Regions from separate parts of the Enterococcus avium genome, predicted to be linked through region 1. Evidence: predicted binding sites of a transcription regulator. Region 1 holds the regulator's gene; the other holds the start of a gene.
What was found. The regulator CtsR, encoded in region 1, represses protease genes until heat stress. The targets are predictions, from matches to a motif close to TTGGTCAAAAAAGGTCAAANA.
Positions count from the first base shown of each region.

Region 1 (5,244 bases):
GCTAAAACTTCCGGCCGCTTCAATTTTCTTTCTGTCATATTGCTATTACTCCTATTTAATCGCTGTTGGGTCTAAATGATAAAAACCTGTATCCATTCCTCGACCAACAGGATGATATTTTTGAATTTCTTGTTGAGCGTTGTCAACCATCGCATCATCCCAAGAATTCGTTTCTATTGCTGCCTTAGCCTCTGCAAAAACTTTAGCAATCGCCACAAAATTCGCTCCAGGTGTAAACAAACCATCTAATTTCCATGTTTGATAACCTGCTTGATTAAGCTCTGACAATTCCTTAATCAAATTCAAATCATTATCAGCAAAAATATGTGTGCCATGCTGATCCTCGTAAATCGAATAATGTGTTTCTGCCTTTTTGGGTTCCGAAATAAACAATCCACGTTCCTTAGAAGTACTTTCCGATTGTTTCGTATAATTGAAATAATTATCTAGTAACGGGCGTTTTGATTGATGAATACAAGTAGCACCATAAACCAAAACTTCCACTGGAACTTCGACGTGTTGACTCAAACGCTGCATTTCTTCAAAAGGGACTTCGCGAGCCAACACCGCACCAACTGCTCCTTTTTTCTGCCAAAAATTGATTTGTCGTGCATTGGTAACTAAAGTCTCCGCATCATAAATGTATGGCAAATCGTATTCCTGCAATAAATAAATCACACCCGTATCACCAACAACTACGTGATCTGGCTTTACATCTGCCAAAAAGGCTAAATATTCTGGTATCTTCTTCATCTTATCAGGATGCATGATACCATTTATAGCAACGTTCACTTTTTTCCCATTGGCGTGCGCCAAATCAATCAAAGCCTTTTGTTCTTCACGAGAAAAAGAGTAGGGCAGTCGTAATCCAAAATCCTCTTCTCCTATGTATAGTGTATCCACTCCGACAGCTAATAATTCTTCAGCTTGCGCCATTGATTCTGCTGTCGCAATTAGTTCGATCATGGTATGTCCTCCTTTTAGACTTTCTCATACTATCATAGCTACAAAAAGTTTCCAACTGATGACAAAAAAAGAGAATGACGTTAAAACATCATTCCCAAGTTTTTTAAACTTTTTCTGGTATTTTTTCTTCTTTTGGATTTTTAACAGTTAATGTAATCTTGCCTTTGCTAGCCCCAATAGTCACTGTATCTCCCAACTGAATTTGACCAGATAAGAGTGCCTCAGCTAAGCGGTCTTCAATTTCTTTTTGCAATGCCCGACGAATTGGCCGTGCCCCATATTCAGGATCAAATCCAACTTTTCCAATAACATCATAAGCTGCCGATGTAATCTTCACTTTGATTTCATGCTCCTTCATACGATCTAAAACAGCACGACTCATGATTTTTACAATCTCATGAATTTGTTCTTGATCTAATGATTTGAACACTACAGTTTCATCAATCCGATTGAGAAATTCTGGACGGAAAGCCTTTTTCAATTCTTCTAGAATTCGTTTTTCCATCATTGCATGATCTTTACTGATATCCTTCACATTGAAACCAACATTTTTTTCTTCACGAATTTCCGTCGCTCCAATGTTAGAAGTCATAATTAAGATCGTATTACGGAAATCAACTTTCCGACCCTTCGAATCTGTTAAATGACCATCATCTAAGACTTGTAAAAGAATATTGAAAACATCTGGATGAGCTTTTTCCACTTCATCTAACAAAATAACTGAATAAGGTTTCTGACGAATTTTTTCGGTTAATTGTCCACCTTCTTCATATCCTACGTAACCAGGAGGCGATCCGATTAAACGACTCGTACTATATTTCTCCATATATTCAGACATATCGACTCGAATCAATGCTTCCTCACTGCCAAACATTGCTTCAGCCAGTGCCTTCGCCAATTCTGTCTTACCGACACCAGTTGGTCCTAAAAACATAAAAGAGCCAATCGGACGATTTGGATCTTTCAATCCACTGCGCGCTCGACGAATCGCCCGCGAGATAGCTTTAACAGCTTCCTCTTGACCAACAACTCGTTTATGCAGAACTTTTTCTAAATCTAACAGTCGTTGACTTTCTTTTTTCTCTAATTGCTGTAGCGGCACACCTGTCCATTGAGAAACGACTGCTGCAACATCTTCGTCAGTAACCTGATCAATATAGCCGTTTTCTTGCTTAGCAGCTTTAATTTTAGCTTGCTCCAATGTTTCAGATAATTGTTTTTCCCGTAAACGTAAACGAGCCGCCGATTCAAAGTCTTGATTTTGAATCGCCTTTTCTTTTTCTATTACTAAATCTTGAATTTCGTCTTCTAACTCAGTAAGCTCAGAAACTTCATCAGTCGAATCTAAACGAACTTTTGCAGAAGATTCATCCATCAAATCAATTGCTTTATCTGGTAATTGACGCGAGTTGATATATCGAACGGATAAAGATACTGCCGCATGCAGAGCCTCATCAGTAATTTCAACTCCATGATGATCCTCATAACGAGGACGTAAGCCTTTCAATATCTCTTCCGCTTCCTCCGGTGTTGGTTCTTCCACTTGCACTCTAGCAAAACGGCGCTCCAAAGCAGAATCTTTTTCAATATACTTTTGATATTCATCTAACGTTGTTGCACCAATTGTTTGCAATTCACCGCGAGCCAACGCAGGCTTTAAAATATTTGAAGCATCAATTGCCCCTTCAGCACCACCGGCACCAATCAAAGTATGCAGTTCATCAATAAATAGAATAATTTGGCCATCATGATAAATTTCATCAATTACTTTTTTCAAGCGATCTTCGAATTCTCCACGATATTTCGTTCCAGCCACCAAGGCACCCATATCAAGCATCATCAGACGTTTCCCACGCATATCTTCTGGTACATCTCCAGAAATAATTCGTTGAGCTAGCCCTTCAACAATTGCTGTTTTACCAACACCTGGCTCTCCAACTAACACCGGATTATTTTTAGTTCGACGACTTAAAATTTGAACTACGCGGCGAACCTCACTATCTCGACCTACCACTGGATCCAGTCGCTTTTCCCGTGCTAATTTTGTTAAATCCCGAGCCAATCCATCTAAAGTTGGTGTTCCTTGTGAATTGCTTTGTACAGGTTTCGCTGGTGCTTTTCGTCTACTGCCAGTTCCTTGATTTCCATTCGTTGTTTCATTTACACCCATCTTCTTTAATAGAAGTTGACGCATCTTAGGCAAACTAAGTCCTAAATTAACTAAAATATGAGAAGCTAAGATTTCATCATCTCGTAATAGCCCTAATAATACATGTTCGGTTCCAACCAATTTTGCATTGAAGCGTTTAGCTTCATCATCAGCAAAAATTAAAATTTGCTTTGCTCTAGGAGAATAGGGTAGATAACCGCCTTCAGGATAAGACTTAACTGATCCGTATCCAGTCATATGCTCGATTTCTTCACGGATATCATTTTCGTTTGAATTCATTTGGCGCAGTGTTTTGCCTGCTATCCCTTGTTGTTCAATCACTAAAGCCAGTAATAAATGCTCCGAACCAACCGAGCGGTGTTTAAAGTATTTAGCTTCTTGTTGTGCAATAGCCAGCACGGCTTTTGCGCGTTCTGTATACAGCTGATCCATATTCCTCACTCCTTTTTCTCATAACTTAAACGTTCTAAAAATCCGTGAAGAATTCTTGAACGTAGTCTATTTTCAATTTGACTGATACCAAGAACATTCTTCGATACCGCACTCAACATCAAATTACCTTCTTTTTCAGTAATAATTTCTTCTTCAAATAATTTTTGAATAATTCCAAAAGCATTTGTTTCAGATATTTCACTTCCAAAAGACTCCATTAATTGCTTCAAAAAATAATGTTGATCAGAAATCTTAACTTTACTTATTCGGATATAACCACCGCCACCTCGCTTACTTTCAACTAAATAACCCCGTTGAAAAGTAAAACGCGTGTTGATTACATAATTTATCTGAGAAGGCACGCAATTAAACAACTGCGCCATCTCTGCTCTGCGGATCTCGATGATTTCACTATTCTCCAAAATATCTTTCAAGTAAGACTCGATCAAATCAGAGGTATTTCTGCTCATAATATCGCCTCCTATTGACTATTCCTGACCATAATTATAGCGAATTTAGAGCATGAAATAAAGAAGAACGCCTTTCTTTAAATTAGGATAAAAAAAAAGAAGGCATTCACCTTCTTTTTGATCGGGAAGACAGGATTCGAACCTGCGACCCCTTGGTCCCAAACCAAGTGCTCTACCAAGCTGAGCTACTTCCCGATAAACAAAAAAACTACGCGCCCAAGAGGAGTCGAACCCCTAACCTTTTGATCCGTAGTCAAACACTCTATCCAGTTGAGCTATGGGCGCATGTTCATATTATGCCGAGGACCGGAATCGAACCGGTACGGTGATCACTCACCGCAGGATTTTAAGTCCTGTGCGTCTGCCAGTTCCGCCACCCCGGCGTTCTTCCCTGGTCTTCAGGAAAGCGGAAAACGGGGTTCGAACCCGCGACCCCCACCTTGGCAAGGTGGTGCTCTACCACTGAGCTATTTCCGCACGATGCCGGCTAAAGGACTTGAACCCTCGACCCTCTGATTACAAATCAGATGCTCTACCAACTGAGCTAAGCCGGCAACTACAAAAAAATAAAATGCGGGTGAAGGGACTTGAACCCCCACGCCGTAAGGCGCTAGATCCTAAATCTAGTGCGTCTGCCAATTCCGCCACACCCGCATATACTTATGAGCCGTACTGGGCTCGAACCAGTGACCCTCTGATTAAAAGTCAGATGCTCTACCAACTGAGCTAACGGCTCAAATGGAGGTTAACGGGATCGAACCGCTGACCCTCTGCTTGTAAGGCAGATGCTCTCCCAGCTGAGCTAAACCTCCATGAGTTCGCGTGGCGACGTCCTAATCTCACAAGGGGCAACCCCTCACTACAATCGGCGCTAAGAAGCTTAACTTCTGTGTTCGACATGGGAACAGGTGTATCCTTCTCGCTATCGCCACCACACTAGTATTTAATTGAGTAAACGTCGTTCACTCAAAACTGGATCAGAAACATTCTAACAACCGTGAATCAATTTTTGGTTAAGTCCTCGATCGATTAGTATCAGTCCGCTCCGTACATCACTGCACTTCCACTCCTGACCTATCTACCTGATCTTCTCTCAGGGATCTTACTTTCTTAAAGAAATGGGAAATCTCATCTTGAGGTGGGCTTCACACTTAGATGCTTTCAGCGTTTATCCCTTCCCTACATAGCTACCCAGCGATGCCTCTG
Region 1 covers NZ_NBSL01000002.1:2,662,551-2,667,794, reverse strand. The annotation lists gene AUF14_RS13415 (peptidase U32 family protein) at 1-38, opposite strand, end outside; gene AUF14_RS13410 (peptidase U32 family protein) at 52-966, opposite strand; gene AUF14_RS13405 (ATP-dependent Clp protease ATP-binding subunit) at 1,070-3,568, opposite strand; gene AUF14_RS13400 (CtsR family transcriptional regulator) at 3,574-4,041, opposite strand; tRNA gene AUF14_RS13395 (tRNA-Pro) at 4,160-4,233, opposite strand; tRNA gene AUF14_RS13390 (tRNA-Arg) at 4,250-4,323, opposite strand; tRNA gene AUF14_RS13385 (tRNA-Leu) at 4,336-4,421, opposite strand; tRNA gene AUF14_RS13380 (tRNA-Gly) at 4,444-4,515, opposite strand; tRNA gene AUF14_RS13375 (tRNA-Thr) at 4,520-4,592, opposite strand; tRNA gene AUF14_RS13370 (tRNA-Leu) at 4,611-4,692, opposite strand; tRNA gene AUF14_RS13365 (tRNA-Lys) at 4,702-4,774, opposite strand; tRNA gene AUF14_RS13360 (tRNA-Val) at 4,778-4,850, opposite strand; rRNA gene rrf (5S ribosomal RNA) at 4,859-4,974, opposite strand; rRNA gene AUF14_RS13350 (23S ribosomal RNA) at 5,048-5,244, opposite strand, start outside.

Region 2 (5,244 bases), 1.6 Mb from region 1:
GCCGCGTCTTGGTAGCTATAAGTATGGCTTTTCCGCGCACCAGCATAATAAGAACCAGTTAAAAGATTAGCATGTGCTTGAAATGATTCTGCGTAACTGTTGTAAACGGCAAATGGTTCATTCATCGTAACCCATTGTCCATCCAAATATTCCTGTGTGCTCATTGACACTGAAGGTCCACCATTGTATTCTTTGACACCAAACAAATTGTAATACGGTGCGGCCGACAATTGAGATGTTCCAAAACCAGTCTCAACCAAAGCCTGAGCAACCATAATAGATGCATAAAGATCATTTGAAGCTGAAACCTGCATTGCAGAAGCGCCTAATTGTTCAATAAATGCAGATTGATTTTGCGTCTGTCCCATTTCAGCTGCACTTACCTTCACATTATTCATCGTCAAAACAGCTGGCGAAAGTATCATTGCTGTTCCGACTATAGGAAGCGTCCTTTTTGCGGCTTTCATTCGTTTTGCCTTTTGCTGTGTTCTTATATAATTATATTTTTCGATGCGGGTTTTAAATTGATTCATTATATACCTCCAAGAAACCTTCGCGAGCTTTTCATTTTTAGTTACTTTAAAAGTATAATCCAAGAACAAATAACAAACAATTTAAACACCGTAAATTCACTAATTTGTCATTATATCGTAACATGCGTAACGTAAAAGTTGTTATGTTTCTGTTTAATTGCACTTGATTTTTTTATATCAATGAAATGAACTTTAGAAATTAAGAAAAAACGAAACAGTGTTGAAAAATACTCTCACTGTTTCGTTCTTAATTTTTGATTATTTTTGTTTACATAATTATTTTATTCGTCTATTGCTTGATTCTGGAATACTAATTGATCATCAAACAATTCAATGGATACCTTGGTTTTCGGCATTACTCGACCAGCAATAATCTCTTTTGCCAGTGGTGTTTCTACCTCACGTGTAATGAAACGCTTCAACGGCCGTGCACCATATTGTGGTTCATAAGCCTTCTCTGCAATCCAGCTTTTGGCGTCTTCAGTGATATCTAGTTGGATTTCCTGTTCCTCTAATCGATGAGATAAATGCTGCACAATTTTCTCGACGATTCCCTTCACATCTTCTAAACTCAATGGTGTAAATAGAATTGTATCGTCAATTCTATTTAAGAATTCCGGTTTAAAATGACCTCGTAACATGCTTAATACCTGTTCTTTAGTCGCTTCAGGGATTTTACCTTCTGAGGTCACACCATCCAATAGCACTTGAGAGCCAATATTGCTCGTCATAATCAAAACTGTGTTCTTAAAATCAACCAATCGACCCTTAGAGTCTGTCAGTCGACCATCATCAAGGACCTGCAGTAAAATATTAAAAACATCTGGATGCGCTTTTTCGATTTCATCCAATAAAATGATCGTGTAAGGATTTCTCCGAACAGCTTCTGTTAATTGACCACCTTCTTCATAGCCTACGTAACCTGGAGGCGCTCCAACAAGTCGCGACACTGAATGTTTCTCCATATATTCACTCATATCGATCCGTACCATATGATCCTCAGAATCGAATAGATTTTCCGCCAACGCTTTTGCCAGTTCAGTTTTACCGACACCAGTTGGTCCTAAAAATAGAAATGATCCGAGCGGACGATTTGGATCCTGCAGACCAGCACGCGAACGTAACACTGCATCACTTACTGCATCCACAGCCTCATCTTGACCGATTACACGTTTATGGAGTGTGCTGTTTAAACTTAAAAGTTTTTCACGTTCACCTTCTACCAGCTTGGTTACGGGAATTCCAGTTAGACGTCCTACTACTTGAGCAATCTCGTTTTCTGTCACGGATTCCTGTACCATCTTGATGTCACTCTTTTTATTTTTTTCTTCTAAATCAGCTAATTCCTTTTCTAACTTTGGAATCGTGCCATGTCGAAGAACAGCAGCTCGCTCTAAGTCATAATTATTTTCCGCGTCTTCTAACTCATGTTTTGCTTGGTCGAGCTCAGCCCGTTTATTTGAAACAACATTGACTTCTTCCTTCTCCGTTTCCCATTGCAACTTCATCGCATTGGTTTCTTCCCGAAGGTCCGCCAATTCTTCCTGCAAGTTTTCTAGACGCTTCTTGCTTGCATCGTCGCTTTCCTTCTTCAAAGCCGCCTCTTCAATTTCCAACTGCATCAATCGACGAGTCACTTGATCCAGCTCAGTCGGCATCGAATTCATTTCCACGCGAATGCTAGCGCTGGCTTCGTCGATTAAATCAATCGCCTTATCTGGCAAAAAGCGGTCAGTAATGTAGCGATCTGACAATGTTGCCGCTGCTACTAGAGCATTGTCATGAATATTTACTCCATGATGAATTTCAAAACGCTCTTTCAATCCACGCAAAATACTAATCGTATCCTCAACGGTCGGCTCCTTAACTAGCACCTTTTGGAAACGACGCTCCAATGCTTTATCCTTTTCCATATATTGACGGTACTCATCTAGTGTCGTAGCACCGATTAAGTGCAATTCTCCACGAGCCAGCATTGGTTTTAAAAGATTTCCGGCGTCCATGCTGCCTTCTGTTTTACCGGCACCTACAATGTTATGAATTTCGTCAATGAACAGTAGAATTCGTCCATCTGATTTTTTGACTTCCTTTAAAACGGCTTTAAGTCGTTCTTCAAATTCTCCACGGAATTTGGCTCCAGCAATCAATGAACCCATGTCTAAGGAAAAGACTGTTTTGTCTTTTAGATTTTCTGGTACATCTTTACGTACGATCCGTTGAGCTAGACCTTCGACGATCGCTGTTTTACCAACACCAGGTTCTCCGATTAATACAGGATTGTTCTTAGTCTTCCGCGAAAGGATGCGGATAACGTCACGAATTTCCTCATCGCGACCAATAATCGGATCTTGTTTGCCGTTTTTAACCTGTTGAACTAAGTCCACGCCATATTTCTCTAAAGCTTTATATGTTTCTTCTTGATTTTGTGAGGTCACTCGATCCCCTCCTCGCATATCTTCAATATTTTTTTGTACTTCTTTTTCATTTAATCCTTGCTGATTCAAATATTTCGTCAAGGAGTAATTTTTTAATTTCATTAAGGCTAGAATAACGATCTCCGTTGATAAGAAATCATCATTAAATTTTTCACGTAACTGGTCAGCTTCATTTAATAGATTGAAAAGATTCTGACTGATATTTTGTCCGTATTGAACATTTCCACCGCTAACGGTCGGATATTCATCTAATACTTTATCAACTTCACGTTCGAACTGATCCACATCAATTCCAGCATCCGTATAAAAATTGCGCCCAAAGTGATTTGGCTGTAAAAATATTTTCCAAACATGAGCAATATCAATTTCTTGATGATGTCTTGTCACTGCAATTTGCTGAGCTTCAGCGATTGCTTCTTGTAACGTTGTCGTCATTTTCTCGATATTCATAAGCATACCTCCGACATTAATAGTAGTTTACATTCATTAGTATATAACTTTGGTCAGTAAAGGTCAAACAAATTGTCCTTCAATATTAAAGTTTATTATTATGAAGAAAAACAAAATAATGCTACAATTCTTTCATTAATAGAAAGAGAGTGATTCAATGATTTCACGCGTGATTGGCTTCGAAAAAGGGTTCAAACTTTCGAGTGGAAACCATTTTGAAACATATGAAGTCATGCTTCCTAAATTAAATAAAACGGATCTTGTCGTTAAAAATATGGCTACTTCTATCAACCCAGTTGACACAAAATTAAGACAAACAGGTAAAGGAACACCCCAGCCTCATGTCTTAGGCTTTGACAGTGTTGGCGTTGTGACCCAATTAGGCAGCGAAGTAAAGCATCTTGAAGTCGGGGACCGCGTCCTTTTCGCAGGTACTACTAAAAGATACGGCAGCTATAGCGAAAGTCAGGTTGTCGATTCTCGGATCGTCGCAAAATTACCTCATGACGTTTCGGCCGATGAAGCTGCTGCTATGCCATTAACCTTTATCACCGCATATGAAATGCTTTTTGAAAAAATGGATTTGGTGCCCAAAGAGAATCAAAATAGCGGAGCAATCCTAATCATCAATGGTGCTGGCGGGGTTGGTTCTGTTGCCACCCAACTTGCAAAATGGGCGGGCCTAACCGTTATTACGACTGCTTCTCGCAAAGAAAGCAAGGAATGGTCAGAAAAGATGGGCGCCGACCATATTATCAATCATCATAAGGATTTGACTAAACAACTTAAAAAGATCGGCTATCATTCGTTACCTTACATTCTGATTCTTCATTCTACTGATCGTTATTTTGAAGAAATGAGCGAATTATTGGAACCATTCGGTCATCTTGGTTCCATCGTAGAATCCAGTAAAGACTTAAATTTAGCAAAACTCAAAAATAAATCCGGTAGCTTTGATTGGGAGTATATGTTTGCTAAAACCGATTATAACCATAATATAGCTTCACAGGGGGCCATTTTGGAGCTCCTAGTACGACTGCTACAAGAAAAAAAGATCAAGAGTACCCTGACAAAAATCATTCCGGGGTTCACACCTGAGGTTTTCTATCAGGCTCATCAAATTATTGAAGAAGACGACATGATTGGAAAATTGGTTGTCCATTTTTAAATCGAGTAGAGGGGAAAGCCAACTGACCTTCCGCCCCTCTCACACCACCGTACGTACGGACCCGTATACGGCGGTTCAATAAGTTGAGTGTACGAACTGGTACTTCAAGGAGATGTCCTCATATCCTTGGTGGGCCAGTTCTTTGTCTGTTAATGATCGATGAAGAATATGACTTTTGGAGACTGACCAAATACCTTTTCTTGTATTTGACCATTCATACGCTTTCGCTTTATCGATCCCTAAACGAATCAGATTTTTCCTTTTGGTTCTCGGATTCTTCCATTGTTTCCAAATATATTGTCTGATTCTTCGCTTCAACCAACCGTTTAACTCCCTCATGAATTCTTTCATCTCACCAATTCCATAGTAGTTGATCCAACCAGTCATTAGTTGCTTGATTTCTTTTAAAATAAGTTGGATACTTCTTCCACGGTTTCTTTTAGTGAGTTGTTTGAGCTTGCTTTTCACACGCTGTTTTGCTTTTGCGTGAGGGCGAATTTTAATACCTTTCTTTGTTGGCAGAATGCAGAATCCAAGAAACTTTCGTTTCAATGGGCTTCCTACCGCACTCTTTTCTCGATTTACCGTCAACTTTAGTTGTTCTTCGAGAAATTGAATGGATTTCTTCATCACACGCTGTCCTGCTCGTTTGCTTCTA
Region 2 covers NZ_NBSL01000002.1:1,040,406-1,045,649, reverse strand. The annotation lists gene AUF14_RS05455 (glucosaminidase domain-containing protein) at 1-533, opposite strand, end outside; gene clpB (ATP-dependent chaperone ClpB) at 815-3,418, opposite strand; gene AUF14_RS05445 (zinc-binding alcohol dehydrogenase family protein) at 3,576-4,586, shown strand; gene AUF14_RS05440 (group II intron maturase-specific domain-containing protein) at 4,662-5,216, opposite strand.
Region 2: clpB (ATP-dependent chaperone ClpB) is a predicted target of CtsR. The motif match lies at 3,468-3,488, and genes of this name have one in related genera.